DNA from 4 places in the Halobacillus sp. KGW1 genome. Region 2 is predicted to be linked to each of the others. Evidence: riboswitches for the same ligand, from Rfam matches in the RefSeq annotation. Region 2 holds a riboswitch; each other region holds the start of a gene.
The links. A riboswitch is a leader RNA that binds a small molecule or an ion and turns the genes downstream of it on or off. The one in region 2 is predicted to bind S-adenosylmethionine.
Positions count from the first base shown of each region.

Region 1: another riboswitch for S-adenosylmethionine. It lies ahead of AXG56_RS04140 (phosphoadenylyl-sulfate reductase); the one in region 2 lies ahead of mmuP (S-methylmethionine permease).
Region 3: another riboswitch for S-adenosylmethionine. It lies ahead of AXG56_RS18180 (methionine biosynthesis PLP-dependent protein); the one in region 2 lies ahead of mmuP (S-methylmethionine permease).
Region 4: another riboswitch for S-adenosylmethionine. It lies ahead of metK (methionine adenosyltransferase); the one in region 2 lies ahead of mmuP (S-methylmethionine permease).

Region 1 covers NZ_LSOC01000002.1:677,611-681,754, forward strand. The annotation lists gene AXG56_RS04130 (DAK2 domain-containing protein) at 1-47, shown strand, start outside; gene AXG56_RS04135 (sulfite exporter TauE/SafE family protein) at 137-1,009, opposite strand; SAM riboswitch class I at 1,149-1,244, opposite strand; SAM riboswitch class I at 1,410-1,527, shown strand; gene AXG56_RS04140 (phosphoadenylyl-sulfate reductase) at 1,606-2,334, shown strand; gene sat (sulfate adenylyltransferase) at 2,365-3,510, shown strand; gene cysC (adenylyl-sulfate kinase) at 3,516-4,124, shown strand; gene cobA (uroporphyrinogen-III C-methyltransferase) at 4,125-4,144, shown strand, end outside.
Region 2 covers NZ_LSOC01000004.1:243,590-247,733, forward strand. The annotation lists gene AXG56_RS16140 (GntR family transcriptional regulator) at 1-168, opposite strand, end outside; gene mmuM (homocysteine S-methyltransferase) at 355-1,305, opposite strand; gene mmuP (S-methylmethionine permease) at 1,271-2,677, opposite strand; SAM riboswitch class I at 2,767-2,876, opposite strand; gene AXG56_RS16155 (hypothetical protein) at 3,079-3,714, shown strand; gene AXG56_RS16160 (DUF4247 domain-containing protein) at 3,732-4,144, shown strand, end outside.
Region 3 covers NZ_LSOC01000006.1:29,727-33,870, reverse strand. The annotation lists gene metC (cystathionine beta-lyase) at 1-1,158, opposite strand, end outside; gene AXG56_RS18180 (methionine biosynthesis PLP-dependent protein) at 1,155-2,273, opposite strand; SAM riboswitch class I at 2,358-2,468, opposite strand; gene AXG56_RS18175 (DUF4385 domain-containing protein) at 2,554-3,000, opposite strand; gene glsA (glutaminase A) at 2,990-3,961, opposite strand; gene AXG56_RS18165 (cytochrome d ubiquinol oxidase subunit II) at 4,049-4,144, opposite strand, start outside.
Region 4 covers NZ_LSOC01000003.1:5,798-9,941, reverse strand. The annotation lists gene pckA (phosphoenolpyruvate carboxykinase (ATP)) at 1-884, opposite strand, end outside; SAM riboswitch class I at 1,202-1,316, shown strand; gene metK (methionine adenosyltransferase) at 1,531-2,727, shown strand; gene AXG56_RS08995 (gamma carbonic anhydrase family protein) at 2,765-3,283, opposite strand; gene AXG56_RS08990 (alpha/beta hydrolase) at 3,344-4,123, shown strand; gene AXG56_RS08985 (tetraprenyl-beta-curcumene synthase family protein) at 4,140-4,144, shown strand, end outside.

The DNA of each region.
Region 1 (4,144 bases), on a different contig from region 2:
ACACAGGTGGACAGCCGATTTATTCCTATATCTTCTCTATTGAATAAAATATAGAAAAAGAGATCAGAGCATACAGCTCTGATCTCTTTTTTTATATTATCATAAAAGCGTGCTGCTCAGGACAACACTGTTCCTGCTACCTGGTTGCCGGCTTAAGCCGGAAGTTTCTGCGGATGGACAAGAGAACCATGCAGATATAGGCAAGGACTAAAGCCGTGTAAATAATGGCGATGGAGGTGTCTCCAAGCTCTACTGTATTCAAAAGCGTTCGGATATTTGTCAAAACGATGAATCCACCGGCGAGGACACCTAATACGAGAGACGGCATTATTTTCACAAGCCAGGCAGCAAGGGGGGCCGCAATAACCCCGCCGATCACAAACGCAGATACGAGCAGCCAGCTGAATTGCTCCCAGCCAAGAAAGATAAGAAACCCGAGGGTCGCAGAAACAGTGACGATGAATTCGCTGGTATCTACCGTTCCAATCACTTTTCGGGGTTCAAGCTTCTGTCTTGCCAGGAGAACGGGCGTATTCACTGGTCCCCACCCGCCGCCGCCGACTGCATCAAGAAAACCTCCGATAAATCCAAGTGGAAACAAAAAGCTCTTTTTGAAAGGCCGCTTCTCCTGGGGCCGCTTCTGTCCCATGGTAAGGAAACGAATGATGATATAGATTCCTAATACGAGGAGGAAGAGTGATATGTAGGGTCGGATAATTTCTCCTGGAACCCAGCTTAATACAGCTGCACCGAGAAAAGCGCTGATGGCACCGGGAACAGCCAGAATAACGACGAGACGCTTATCGACATTCCCGAATTTATAGTGAGAGAAGCCGGAAGCGGCCGTCGTTGCCACTTGAGCCATATGAATGGATGCAGAAGCTACTGCCGGAGCAAGTCCATAGGCAAGCAGAATCGTTGAGGAAGTCAATCCGAAGCCCATGCCGAGAGCACCATCGACTAACTGAGCAAAAAATCCCACTAATGCGAAAACAATTAATTTATTCAATCCAACCTCTCCTTTTACCCTTTAATTCCAGCTCCCATATGGTGTATGATTAATCATATGAGAATACTTGGTTTTATGTGTGAAGAGGTTTTCTACAAAAATAAAAAAACCCTTCACACAGAAGAGGCTTTCGTTCCTCTCCTTATCTTTCAGACAATGTCTGCTGGATGGAGCACCTTTAAAAGGTTGCTGCGGGATCGTTGGACCAGTTTCCTCCCCCGGCTCTTCATAAGGATATAGTATCTTGCTTTGATTACTTACCAAATTAAAGCAGAGGGGGACCATTGTCAATATTAAAAACAGAAAAGTTGTAATTTTTAAAAAACCTGTTGACATATCTTAGAAAGAAGCCTACTATTTGAATCAATTAGTTTTTTTGAAATATCCAACCGACTAATTTTTCTTATCTAGAGAGGTGGAGGGACTGGCCCAACGAAGCCTCGGCAACGGGTCTAACCGTTAAAGTTAGACGCTGTGCCAATTCCAGCAGATGCTGAAAGCATTTGGAAAGATAAGAAGGACGTATCTTACTTTCAGACGCCCTTCTTCTTTTCCGGAAGAGGGGCGTTTTTATTTGGAGAAAGGCAGGCGAGTGTATGGGAAACTTACTTACGTACCAGCATTTTTCCGGTGATCCATTCAAAAATGATCAGCCAGAGGATGATACGAAAGGCGCGAGAAAGGTCATTCAATGGGCATACGACCAGTATGGTTCTGACGTGGTTTATGCGTGCAGCTTCGGCGCAGAAGGAATGGTACTCATCGATCTGATTTCGCAGGTCAAACCGGATGCGGATGTCGTTTTTCTCGACACAGGTCTTCACTTCCAGGAAACCTACGATTTGATTGATAAAGTGAAGAAGCGGTATCCGGCGCTTCATATTCATATGAAATTACCGGAGCTTACAGTGGAAGAACAGGCAGAAAAGCATGGTTCCGCTTTGTGGAAGAGACAGCCGGACCAGTGTTGTTACATCCGGAAGATCAAACCGTTGGAAGAGGCACTGTCCGGTGCGGTTGCCTGGCTTTCCGGCCTGCGCAGAGAACAGTCCCCGAGCAGAGCGAAGACGGATTTCATCAACAAAGATGAACGGTTTAAGTCCGTGAAAGTTTGTCCACTGATACATTGGACTTGGGACGACGTATGGCATTATATCCGACTAAATAGCTTGGATTACAATGCTTTGCATGACCAAAACTATCCAAGTGTAGGATGTATTCCTTGTACATCCCAGGCCGTCGGCGACGACCGCTCCGGCCGCTGGAAAGGATTTAATAAAACGGAGTGTGGTCTTCACACCCCGGGCCCATCAGAAACGAACTAATCGAAACGAACTAATAGGAGGATGTATGAAATGGCAGTCATTAAACCCCATGGAGGGAAGTTAATCAATAGATGGAACGAAACACCGGAGGATTTACCGAAGGACAGTATCGAACTGGATGGAATGGCTCTCAGTGACGTGGAGCTGATCGGTAACGGAGCATACAGTCCGCTGGAAGGGTTCCTGAACAAGGAAGACTATGAATCCGTCGTCGATACGATGCGTTTGAAAGACGGGACACCCTGGAGCATTCCGATTACGCTGCCTGTAAGTGAAGAGAAGGCAGAATCGTTAGGAAAAGAAGCCAAGCTTATCCATGATGGAACGGTGTACGGTGTGATTGAGATCGAAGACATCTTCAAACCTGACAAAGAAAAAGAAGCGCAAAAAGTATATTTAACTACGGACCTTGCTCACCCGGGTGTCAAAAAGTTGTTTGAACGCCCCGACTATTATGTATCCGGTACTATCCAGGTTTTTGCTTCGTCAGCAAAAGAACACGGAGAAGAGTTTTACCTCGATCCGAAAGAAACGAGAGCACTTTTCGAAAAGAACGGATGGAGGAAGGTTGTCGGTTTCCAAACAAGAAACCCTGTCCACCGCGCCCACGAATATATTCAAAAAGCGGCCTTGGAGACGGTTGACGGTCTATTCCTGAACCCGTTGGTGGGCGAGACGAAGAGCGATGACATACCAAGTGATGTTCGGATGAAGAGCTACCAGGTACTGCTTGATCATTACTATCCGAAGGACCGCGTGACCCTGGCCGTTTTCCGTGCAGCCATGCGCTACGCAGGTCCAAGGGAAGCGATCTTCCATGCCATCGTCCGTAAAAACTTCGGCTGCTCTCATTTCATCGTCGGCCGTGACCACGCTGGAGTAGGCGACTACTACGGAACGTATGACGCACAGAAGATATTCTCTCACTACGACGAAGGCGAACTTGATATTACTCCGATGTTCTTTGAACACAGTTTTTATTGTAAGGCATGTGAAGCGATGGCCTCTCACAAGACGTGCCCGCACGATAAGGAAAACCACGTCATCCTTTCCGGAACCAAAGTCCGTGAGCTGTTACGGAGCGGGGAGAAACCGCCGAAGACATTCAGCCGCCCGGAAGTTGTAGAAGTTTTGATTGAAGGGCTGCAGGCGAAAGCTGCAGACGTAAAGGGGTGAAGGGAATGGAACGGAATCTTACTTGGCACGAAGCATCTGTAAGTCAGGAATCCTACCGGAAGAAGAATGGACACCACAGTGGTGTCCTCTGGTTCACGGGACTTTCCGGTTCCGGCAAGTCCAGCATCGCCAATCAGCTGAACCATCTCCTGCATGAGCGTGGTGTTCATACGTATCTTCTTGATGGCGACAACATCCGTCACGGATTGAATGCGGATCTCGGTTTTTCTGAAGCGGATCGTACGGAAAATATTCGAAGGATTGGGGAAGTCGCAAAGTTGTTTGCTGATAGTGGGACGATTGTACTGACAGCATTTATCTCTCCGTTCAAGAGTGACAGGGAGCAGGTGCGCGCCTCAATTCCAGAAGGGGACTTCCTTGAGGTTTATGTTGAGTGTCCATTGGAAGCTTGTGAAGCACGTGATCCTAAAGGGCTTTATAAAAAAGCCCGCTCCGGAGAGATCAAAGGCTTTACTGGAATCGATTCTCCATATGAAGCCCCCGAAACACCGGAAGCTGTTGTTTCCTCTCATCAATATGATATCGAAGCATGTGCCGAACAGCTGTTGCAGGTTTTGGAAGAAAAAGGGTGGATACCGAAGGGAGCATCATAGATGGCTAAGGTTTATATTGT
Region 2 (4,144 bases):
TATCAATTTCTCACTTTCCAATCGCTTGAAAGCAGCTCTTATCGGAGTTCTGCTCATATTTAACTCTTTACTTACCCAATCTTCCGTAATTCGCTGTCCCGGAACAAGCCGTTTCAGCATAATGGCACGTTTCACCTTTTCATATGCTCTCTCTTCACTACTACTCATTTTGCATCCCACCATTGTATTCGAAGATTGTATACAATTTACTTCTAACAACATGTTATCTTAAAATTCACAAAGTTTCCACATAATTTTCTGAATTTAGTGATTATTGCATAAAAATTCATCCGCTTGTCTAGTGCTTTTTACACATAAAAAAAGACCTTCCCAATCAGAAAGGCCTTTCTCTTTTTACCTATTCTGCCAGCGCCTTGCCAGCGATTGAATGTGATCAGGAGTCGTACGACAACAGCCTCCTATGATCGTTGCCCCGGCTTCCACCCACCGATCGGACTGCTCATCGAAACGCTGGCAGGAGCGTTCCCCGTACCAGTCATTCGTGTCGGGATCGTATGTTTCTCCCGAATTCGGGTATAAAATAATCGGCTTATCTGTAAGAGCCCGGATATGGCCGACTGCCTCTGTCGCATCAGGAATCGGAGCACAGTTCACTCCGACTGCTACCACCTGCTCCCTCCCTTCGATCACATCTATACAACGTCTCCATTCCGTTCCATCACTGATTTGGCTGCCATTCTTCAAGGAAAAGGAAAGCCACGCACTGGCGCCCGGATACTCGCCCAATAATTCCGTCAGTACTTTCGCCTCCTGGAGGGAAGGAATCGTTTCAAAGGCAAGCACGTCGGCACCCGCTTCGATGAGCGCTTCTATTCTGGGACGGTGAAATTCTTTCAGCCGCTCATCCGTGACACCATAGTTCCCGATATATTCTGAGCCGTCAGCAAGGTAGGCGCCATAAGGGCCAACCGAACCTGCAACGACAGGATAAGCTCTGTCATCCGCTTCCCTCCAGACATCCGAGCGTGCTTCCTGTGCCAGGCGAACGGTATCTTTAATTAATGTGCGCGCCTTATCTTCGTCGATCCCCCGCTGCTTAAACCCATCAATGGTTGCTTGATAACTAGCGGTGATGGCAATATCCGCACCATTACGGAAATAATCGGCATGAACCTTACGGATAGCATCCGGATTCTCAAGCAGCACACGGGCGGACCAAAGTGGATCATCAAGGTCGAAGCCGTATGTCTCCAATTCTGTCGCCAACGCCCCATCGAGAATAATCGTTTTCTTTGTTTCCAATAGTTGTTTAATAGGATTGCGCTTGTTGATTCTGTTCGACATGTTCTACTCTCCGTTTCTTCTTGGATTGTGACAGATAATACCCTGCATAACAAAGGATGATGAATGGAATTCCACAATACAGGGCGATCCGCTGTGTCGGATCAAAGGCGATTCCGATGCAGGCGGCAAGACAGAGCAGGAACGATGCGATCGGCACCAATGGATAAAGCGGCGCCCGGTATCCCAGGTCCTCCACCTTGTTCCCAGCTTTCACATAAGCCCGCCGGAAATTAAATTGAGCAAGACTGATGCTCATCCATACGATAACGACTGCAAGTCCTGAAATCGATACCAGCACGATATAGACGGTATCGGGCGCAATGATGCTGGACAACAGAGCCAGTCCCCCACCAAGCATGCTGAATAAGATGGCGTTCAGCGGAATGCCTTTCTTCGTCATTTTCGCGAATTTCGGAGAGATCGTCTTCCGATCCGCGAGAGACCACAGCATACGGGAGGAGGCATATAACCCTGAATTCGCTGCAGACAAAATAGCCGTGATGATGACAAAGTTCATGATATCTGCGGCAAATGGAACACCGACTCTTTCCAAAACGGCAACGAAAGGACTCTCAATGACTCCGGCTTCCGAACTCGGAAGCAGCGCGGAAAGCACAATAATTGTTCCTACAAAGAAAAGAATGAGCCGTACGAGCGTCGTCCGGATGGCTTTCGGGATTGTTTTCGCGGGATCGACCGTTTCTCCCGCCGCAATACCGATCAACTCTGTACCGGAGAATGCGAAGTTGACCGCCAGCATCGTCATTAAGATGGCGAAAGCCCCATTCGGAAACAAACCGGCTTCTGTGAAATTAGAAAAGAACGGAGCTGGTTCAGAATCTGCAAGCGGCACAATACCGAAAATTCCAGCCAGACCAAGTAGAATAAATAGAAAAATGGCGATGACTTTGACAGAAGAAAACCAAAACTCTGATTCTGCAAAAAACTTCACGGTGAATGCATTCAATCCGAAGATCAAAATCGCGAATAAAGCGCTCCATATCCATACACTTATATCCGGGAACCACCGCTGCATCATCAGTCCGGCAGCTGTGAATTCCGATCCCAGCGCCACTGTCCAGGTGAGCCAGTAAAGCCAGGCAACCGTAAACCCCGTTCCCGGACCGATATACTTCGCGGCATAACTGTGAAACGCACCAGTCTCAGGCATATGTACAGACAACTCACCAAGACAGAGCATCACTAAGTAAACGACCAACGCACCAATCAAATAGGCAAGCACCGTCCCAAATGGTCCTGCCTGCTGGATGGTGTATCCGGAACTGAGGAACAGCCCGGTTCCGATGACTCCACCGAGTGACAGCATCACAAGGTGGCGTGTTTTCATTTCTCTTTTGAAGTTCTGTTCCATTTTCTCTTCCCCTCCACTTTCTCTTCATCTAAAAATACATAAAAAAACGCACCCTGGAGCGGGTGCGTTTACCGACAAATAAAAGGAAGCTCCTATCTATCAGGGTTATTCAACACCCGCTGGAATTAGCACAGTGTCTGCATTCAGACCTGTTGCTGAGGCTTCAAAGGGCCAGTCCCTCCACCTCTCTGGATAAGAAATATGTATTTTTTAAATACTCTAACAACGCAAATAAAAAATGTCAACGCTGAATTTTATTCTTACGCTGCAACTTGAATGTTCCGAATATCCTCGAATTTTGTTGTTTCTAGATTCATAGGAACGTATAATGAGAGTGGTTAAAATGGATGAAATTGCCTTAACACTCACGTTCCGTTCCCTTTCTGAGGAGGTGATAGACAATGAAAACCTTCATAAAAATACTAAAAATATCAGGAATCGTCATCGGCTCCATATTCGCACTGCTCGTGCTCATTGGTATGTTCATGCCGGGAGAAATTGATGTCTATGGAGAAGGAGATTCAGAGAAACCCGACAACCTGACTGTATCAATGGATACCTACATCACAGATGAAGACTATGAGCCTACTGAAGTTGCTTTTCTCACTCATACGATAGCTGCGTTAAACGAGATCGACAATCAAAATTGGGGTGCTTTGGATGCCTATTTTTTGTATGAACGGGTTTATGAAACCGCTCTTCGTGACGTTTATATGAACAAAGAAGTCGATCCGGAGCACATCACAGATGTCCATTACACCGTACGGAACAAGCAATTTCAATCTTATTTGGATGAACAGCCGGTGAGCCCGCTCAGCACCGAAACCGATCACGGGGTGGAATGGGCGACCTTCCAATATGATGTGTGGGTAACCTTCTCCTTCGAATTGGAACGGGTCATCACGGATGATGAAGACCGGACATATACCGATCGCTTCGAGGTGCAGGGAGACTACCCTCCACATTGGCAGTCCAGTATGAAGGAAACACACTGGCGCTTGAATTCCTTAATGCTACGCCCTCTAGAAAATGAATAAAACAGGAGATGAAGAGTATGAAACTCAAATCCATCCCGGTTATTCTGCTCGGCCTGCTGTGTTTGACGGCATGCTCCAACGTAGTGGATGCAGTCGGGGATCAATACCCAATGGAGGATATCGTATACGATGATGTGGGCAACAAATCGGAAATCTTCCGCGCTTATGATCAGAAGCCGGAGAAAGTGGCAGCCGGCATCACCGACTCTGAAGAGGCCGTACATAAAGCCTCCAAAGACGGTCGTGATTTAATGCTCTACGACGATTACCTCGTGCAGGTCTATCAGGACACCCAGAAAGAAGAAGATACCATCATCGAAGTATCGGATAAAGAATTCGTCCGGAACAATTATGATAGTGATTTCTTTTCGGACTACGGCATAGAAGAGGAAGCAGAAGAGGTTTATGCTATGGACCTCGATAACCGCGG
Region 3 (4,144 bases), on a different contig from region 2:
TGCATATGGTTGAATCTGTTTGAGTGCTTGATAGAAATCAGCCAGCAGCTCTTCCGGGTTTTCTAATCCGACGGATAGGCGGAGCAGTCCATCGGTGATGCCGCGCTTTTCCCGTTCTGCTTTCGGCATGGCAGCATGAGACATGCGTGCAGGATAGGAGAGAATTGATTCTACTGCTCCGAGGCTCACCGCAAAGACAGGGATTTGTACCGCTTTGGTGAATTGTCGGACCGCATCTTCATCTCTTAATCGAAAAGAAAGTACCGCTCCCGCACCATCCGCTTGGTAGGAGTGGGTGGAACTGCCCGGATGACAGGAGAACCCTGGATAGTACACTTCTTCAATCAACGGATGCTTCTGCAGCTGCTCTGCAATTAGTTCCGCCGAGCGGGAAGACTGGGTGAGTCGTGTGTGCAGCGTCTTAAGGCCGCGAAGCACGAGCCAACAATCGTGTGCGCCCAAGATCGATCCGAATGAATTCTGCAAAAATCCCAAACGTTCAGCAATTTCAGGGCAGCCGGTAACAGCGAGACCAGCTACGACGTCACTGTGGCCTGCAATAAATTTTGTAGCGCTGTGAAGGACAAGATCGGCACCTAATTCTAACGGCCGCTGGAGGGCCGGTGTCATGAAGGTGTTGTCTACAAACGTCCAACATTCATTGGCTTTTGCGAGCTTCGTTACCGCCTGTATATCAGTGATCTTTAAGGTGGGATTGGATGGTGTCTCAATATAAAGAACCTTCGTGTTCGGTTGGATGGCTCGTGCCACTGCATCCAAGTCTGTCATATCGACAAATGTGTGATCGATCCCAAATCGATCGAGCACGTTGGTGACCATGCGGAACGTACCCCCGTACACATCTTCTGTAATGACGATGTGATCCCCTTGCGATAAAAGCATGAAAGAGGTGGAAATAGCGGCCATGCCGGATGCGAAGGCGAAGCCGTGGGTGCCGCTCTCCAGCCCGGCGATCGTGTCTTCCAAGGCTTTTCGTGTCGGATTGCCGGAACGACTGTAATCATAGTCGCCCGGTTGATCGAAATCCTGCTGGTGGAACGTGGATGCTTGGTTAATTGGAACACTGACGGCACCTGTCTGCGGATCAAATTTATAATCGCTGTGCAGTAGACGGGTTTGAATGGAATGGTCGGTCATTGTACAATCTCCTCCTTCAGTAAGCTGCTCAAGGTCTGTTCCAAATCTTCCAGTAAATCATCGATGTGCTCAATTCCTACAGAGAACCGAAGCAGACGGTTGCATACTCCGTATCCCGTGCGGATTTCTTCCGGTATATCCGCATGCGTTTGTGTAGCCGGATACGTAATAAAGCTTTCAACCCCCCCGAGACTTTCTGCAAAACATATCAAGTTCAGGCTGCGCAGAAACGGGTCGATCCACTGCTCATGCTGCAGACGGAAAGAAATCATTCCGCCTCGCCCCGGATAGAAGACGTCTGTTACCGCAGGGTGCTCTTTTAAATAATCCACAACGGCTTTCGCGTTTGTTTCATGCTGCCTCATTCGCAGCGGAAGGGTCTTCATTCCGCGCATAAGCAGCCACGAATCAAGTGGGGAAAGGACGGCGCCGGATGTATTCTGATGGAACTCCAGCGTTTCGTTGACCTGTTTTCCTTTACTGACAAGAATACCTGCAAGTACGTCGTTGTGACCCGCAAGATATTTGGTTGCGCTGTGGATGACGACATCCGCCCCTTCTTCCAGCGGTTTTTGCAGGACGGGAGTATAGAGCGTGTTATCGACAAGCAAGAGCAGGTCGTGTGCTTTTGCCAGTTTAGATACCTCTCGGATATCTGTTGTATGCATTAGTGGATTTGTCGGTGTTTCAATGTAAATGGCTTTGGTCTGATCGTTGATGTAAGCAGTCAAATTATCCAGCTCTTTGCTGTCACAGTAGTGGAAATTCAGGCCGTAGCGTTCTTTCATATGCTCGAAGAGTCGGTATGTCCCGCCGTATAGATCTTCTGAAACGATAATTTCGTCCCCTTGCTTAAATAGAGAAAGGGCCGTTTGGATGGCAGCCATTCCGGAACTGAAGGCGAACCCGGCTTCGCCGCCTTCGATATCAGCAATGGACTTCTCCAGAGCCTGCCTGGTCGGGTTTCCTGTCCGGGTATAATCGAAGCCTGTGGATTCCCCTAAGCCGGGATGACGGTATGCGGTAGAGAAATAAACAGGGGGATTTATCGCGCCTGTGGGCTCTTCTTTCTGGTTTCCAGTTTGGACGAATTTAGTATCAGTGTGCGGACACATGTGAACATTCCTCATTTCTAGTAATCTTGTATATAAATAAAAAAAGCCTTCTTAGATAAGAAGACTTTGACGTTTCCGCTCTTCTTCTTATCTTCCAAGTTGAATAGACAACTTGCTGGAGTTAGCACCTTTCTGGTTAGACCAGGGGTTGCTGAGGCTTCACAGGGCCAGTCCCTCTGCCTCTCTTGATAAGAGATTCAATTGTATAAATGTAAATGTTGTTGACTACTTTACACTACTCAGAAACTTTTGACAATATACCTTGTAGAAATTTTTACTTTTATCCGTATTTTTCTTGGTGTCTCTTTTTTTGCTTCAGATACTCTTCATCTTCACGCACCAGCTTCCATTTTTCTTCAAAGATGCGTGCCGATTCCGCTTTTTCTTCATCGATCTGCCGTTCGTTCACCTTACCGTCATCGCCGTACTTTTTTCCGCCTTTATAATTGGCGTATCGTCTGGAGCGTGTGTATCCCATCTGGAGGAATTTACGGGCCATATCCATACCTACAATATCTTCTGCTTTCTTATATTCAAGGAATTGCTCATAAATCTTCTCGGAAGATTCCTTAGCAATTTCCGGTGTTTTGAATCGCCAATTCGGCAGGATCTCACTCTTGTAAGGCTCGACAAGGAGGACCCCCTGCTCTCCTTTACCGACCCGGTACTTTCCCGGGTTTTCTTTGAAATTGATATGGTCGAAATCAAGGTCGTAGTCAAACGCCATTATGTTCCTCCTCTGCATCTGTATTTTCCACCCCGAACATATTTAAGCCGAGATCTTTGGACAGTTTTTTGATTAAGGCTCCGCCGGCTGTGCTGTTCCCCTTCTTATCAATGGCAGGCCCGACGACACCGATTCCCATCCGGCCGGGGACGGAACCGATGATGCTGCCGGATACACCGCTTTTGCAGGGGAACCCTGCTTCTACTGCATAGTGGCCGGATGAATTGTACATGCCGGAGGTCATCATGATCGCCTTCACAGTCCGAAGATGGTGGGGTGGGATCAGCCGCTCTCCGCTTGCGGGGTCTTCGCCGCCTTTTGCCAGAAAGAGTCCTACCTTCGCGAAGTCTGTACAGCACATCATGACTGCATTCATTCGGAAGTAAAGGTCGAGTGCTTCTTCTACATCTGTCACGAGTGTCCCGTTGCTTTGCATAAAGTATGCGAGAGATCGGTTTCTTGCTCCGTTGCCTATTTCTGCTTCGTAGACTTCTTCACTCATCTCCAGCTGATCATTACTTGTGATGCGGCGAAGGAAAGTAAGGTATCGGTCGAAGCGGGTTTCCGTATTCTGCCCCTTAATGAGAGAGGCGACCGCAATAGCTCCTGCGTTGATCATTGGATTAAACGGTTTGTGGGTCACATGTGATTCCAGTTGACTGATCGAGTTGAAAAAATCACCCATCGGTTCCATTCCTACGGTTTGGAAGACGCGGTCTTTCCCGAAATCCTGGAGGGCAAGCATGAGGCCGATGATTTTGGAAGTGCTCTGCATAGGAATGTGCTGATTGTCTCCACCGGCGGAATAGGACTCCCCGTGTGTTGTGAGGATGGAAACACTTAAGTGATCTTTGATTGTTTCATCGAAATGAGGAATGGTCATATTGACATTTCCATGGGAAGCGTACGGTTTGCTGTCTTCGATTGCTTCCTCTAAGTATTGATTGGTCAACTTCTTCATAGTTTCACCTCTCTTTGTCTCTATGTACCCCGTACGGTCCTAAGGATAACGATATAAAAAAGAACGGCAGCTTAAGCTGCCGCTCTTCTATTCCTGTTTCAAGTAACGGCGGTCTTTCAGGAACAAGCGCCAGAACAGGATGAAAGCAGGAATCAGAATTCCGAATCCAATACCGTAGACGAC
Region 4 (4,144 bases), on a different contig from region 2:
AGAACCGATCCAAAATGAATCGCATCGTAAATTTGTGGTTCCTTTTCTTTAGAAAGGTTGATACACTTGGCGTAGCAACCGCCTTCAATATTGAAGACGCCGTAGTTCGACCACGCATGCTCGTCATCCCCGATCAAACGGCGGGAAGGATCTGCAGAAAGGGTGGTCTTGCCCGTTCCGGATAACCCGAAGAAAAGAGCGACATCGCCTTCTTTACCAACGTTCGCTGAACAGTGCATCGGCAGGATGTTTTTCTCCGGAAGAATATAGTTCATGACGGAGAAAATCGATTTTTTGATTTCCCCGGCATACTCGGTTCCGCCAATTAAGACGATACGGTGTTTAAAGGAAATCATGATGAACGCTTCTGAATTTGTCCCGTCCACTTCAGGATCAGCCTTGAAGGTCGGAGCGGATATAACCGTGAATTCCGCTTCATGATCTGCCACCTCTTCCGTATTTGGACGAATGAACATCTGTTTAGCGAAAAGATTGTGCCACGCAAACTCTGTCACGACCTGGATGGGAAGACGATACCGTGTTTCTGCGCCGGCAAACCCTTTGAAAACAAAGAGTTCTTCCCGCTTCTTTAAATACGTAAGAACTTTGTGGTAAAGCTGAACGAAAGTACTCTCGTCAATCGGCGTATTGATCGTACCCCAATCCACTTTTTGTTCGGACGTGTCGTCTTTGACGATGAATTTGTCTTTTGGTGATCTGCCGGTGTAAGTACCAGTAGTCGCTTGAATTGCACCTTTTTCTGTTAATGTGCCTTCGTTGCGAGAGAGGATCTTCTCCACCAAGTGCGGAACGGAAAGTTGGTGATGGACATTTTCTTGAGCTAGTAATAGGTTAAGTTCAGACATTTGGTTAATGGTACTCATATAAGTCGACCCGCCTTTGTCAAATAATTTAATCATCCTTAAGATGGAATTAGTATAACACATTCATTTTTATAGTCCATACTATTTGGTGAAATTGTTTCCAATATTTTGTGAACAAATATTGGCTTCCTGTTAAAATCCGGATGGTTTATTTCTATCCTATGTTTTTTCCGGTGTGAACGTTTATAAATGGAAAGAAAAGGTGGCGGGTCCTTGGTTTTGTAAGGATCCGTAAAAACCGTACCTGGTCGGGGAGACGGGTGGAATCTGATTGACATGTTACATGGTTTTCGATACGATAACGAAGAACGGAAACTCTCTTATCCAGAGTTGGTGGAGGGACAGGCCCTTTGAAACCCAGCAACCGTCATGAGAATGGCATGGTGCTAACCTGAAGCAGGAAGGAACGAATTCCTTCTTGGACGATAAGAGCGAAAGGAAGCAGCCCCTTTCCTCGACATTAGGAAGGGTTTTTTCTTTTTATGGAGAAATATCCGAGCCGGAGGTCATCCGGTATAGATTCCTATATAAAGCTCTAATGGTTGTGGATGAAGCATGAACGAAGGAAACGGTTTTTCGTTTCTGCACATACTGGTAAAGAGTTCCGTCTAATACTTTGTACTTACAGAAGGAGGAGTTTTTCAGAATGCCTGCCAATCGCCGGTTATTCACATCAGAGTCAGTTACAGAAGGTCACCCCGATAAAATATGTGACCAGATTTCTGATGCCATTTTAGACGAAATTTTAAAAAATGACCCGAATGCTCGGGTTGCATGTGAGACAACAGTGACCACGGGACTTGTGCTCGTCTCAGGAGAGATCAGTACAAATACTTATGTAGACATCCCATCCATCGTTCGTCAAACAATTAAAGATATTGGATATACTCGAGCCAAATACGGCTTCGATGCGGATACGTGTGCCGTTCTGACTGCCATCGATGAGCAGTCCCCTGATATTGCAGGCGGAGTGGATGAAGCATTGGAATCCCGCGAGGGCAAGATGAGCGACGATGAGATTGAAGCGATCGGAGCTGGAGATCAGGGCTTAATGTTCGGTTTTGCTAATAATGAAACGAAAGAACTAATGCCTCTTCCTATTTCACTGGCACATAAACTGTCCAAGCGTCTTTCGGATGTCCGTAAAGACGGCACGCTGGATTACCTGCGCCCGGACGGGAAGACACAAGTGACCATCGAGTACGATGAGCTGGATAAACCTGTCCGCGTAGATACCATTGTCATTTCTACACAGCACGCGGAAGAAATTACATTGGAGCAGATTAAGAAAGATCTGCGCGACCATGTGATCGGTCCTGTTGTACCGGCGGAGCTCATTGATGAGCAGACGAAATACTTCATCAATCCGACAGGTCGTTTCGTTATCGGCGGTCCTCAAGGGGATGCCGGCTTGACGGGAAGAAAAATCATTGTGGATACGTATGGCGGATATGCCCGTCACGGCGGAGGTGCTTTCAGCGGGAAAGACGCGACGAAAGTGGACCGCTCTGCTGCTTATGCAGCCCGCTATGTTGCGAAGAACATCGTAGCTGCCGGACTTGCAGACGCTGTGGAAGTGCAGCTTGCGTATGCAATAGGTGTAGCGCAGCCGGTTTCCATTGCCATCAACTCGAATGGTACTGGCAAAGTATCGGAAGAGAAGCTGGTAGAAGCTGTGCGTGATCTGTTCGATCTGCGCCCTGCCGGTATTATCAAGATGCTGGATCTGCGTCGACCTATCTACCGTGATACGGCTGCTTATGGTCATTTCGGCCGCACGGATATTGAGTTCCCTTGGGAGCGTACGGACAAAGCAGAACAATTAAAATCTCGTTTTAATTAAGGACAAAAAAAGTACCCGCAAGGGTACTTTTTTGTTTTTAATCTTTTTCTTGCTGCTGTTTATAATAGTTTCCTTTCTCTATGTAAGTGGTTCTTATCCTTTCCAACTCTTGATAGTCATGCTCGTTCAGTTCCCGAACTACTTTCGCGGGCCGGCCGAAAGCGAGCGTCCTTGGAGGGATAACTTTTCCCGGCGGGACGAGGCTCCCAGCGCCGATGAAAGCTTCTTCTCCAATTATCGCTCCATCGAGTATGAGGGACCCCATACCAATCAGTGCGTTTTTCTTAATGTGTGCGGAATGCAGGGTCACTTGATGACCGACCGTCACGCCATCTTCAAGGATGAGTGGTTGACCCGGGCTTTGATGAAGCATACTGAGATCCTGTACATTTGTATTCCTGCCGATATGTACCGGAGCTACATCCCCGCGGATGACGGTTTTAAACCAGATGCTTGCTCCTTCATCGATAAAAACATCTCCTGTAATAACGGCATCATCAGCGATGTAAGCCGTCGGGTGTATAGACGGGCGCTTTCCTTTATATTCGCAAATCATAGTAAACCCCCTTATAATATTAGTTAAGGATAGTATAGCAGATGGAACGGGGGATAGACTGTGAATAAAAAGCAATCTCCAGCATCAGACGGCACCATCATTATCGTCCACGGAGCATTTGAACATGGTGGAAGATATGAGCGGTTGGCGGATCGGCTTCATAAAGATGGTTTCGATGTTATATACGGCGATCTGCCTGGCCAGGGGAATTCACCCGGAAGGAAAGGTCATATCCATTCCTTTGAGGAGTACATAAAGACAGTAGAGGGCTGGATCGGGGAAGCGGATCCCGATAAAAAAATATTTCTGCTCGGTCATAGTATGGGTGGTCTTGTAACGGTGCGGGTAATGGAACAGCTGCAACAGAAAATGGATGGTATCATCCTCTCGTCTCCTGCATTGGCTATTAAAGGCAGTGTAAGTGCGCCTGTGGAATGGTTGTCCTACCTATTGAATATCATAGCGCCCTCTTTACGTATGGATGCCAACCAAGACCCTTCATTGATTACAAGGGATACCGTGAAAGTCGAACAGTTTCGTAAAGATCCACTTGTCCTTAAGAAAGTCTCTGTGCGTTGGTACCGGGAGTTTCAACGTGCTTCCCGTCTGGCTTTCCGGGACGTCAACCAGTTTCCGGATGTACCTCTTCTTGTCTTGCAGGCGGGACGTGACGAACTGGTAGTGGCGGAAAAAACGGCAGAATGGTTTCATATAGTGGATGCTAAAGAAAAAACATACAAAGAATGGCCGGAATTATACCATGAACTATTCAATGAGCCGGAGTGGGAAGATGTGTACCTTTATACACTTTGGTTTTTACAACAGCAACTCAAGAAATAGACAGGGAGGGAAACATATGAA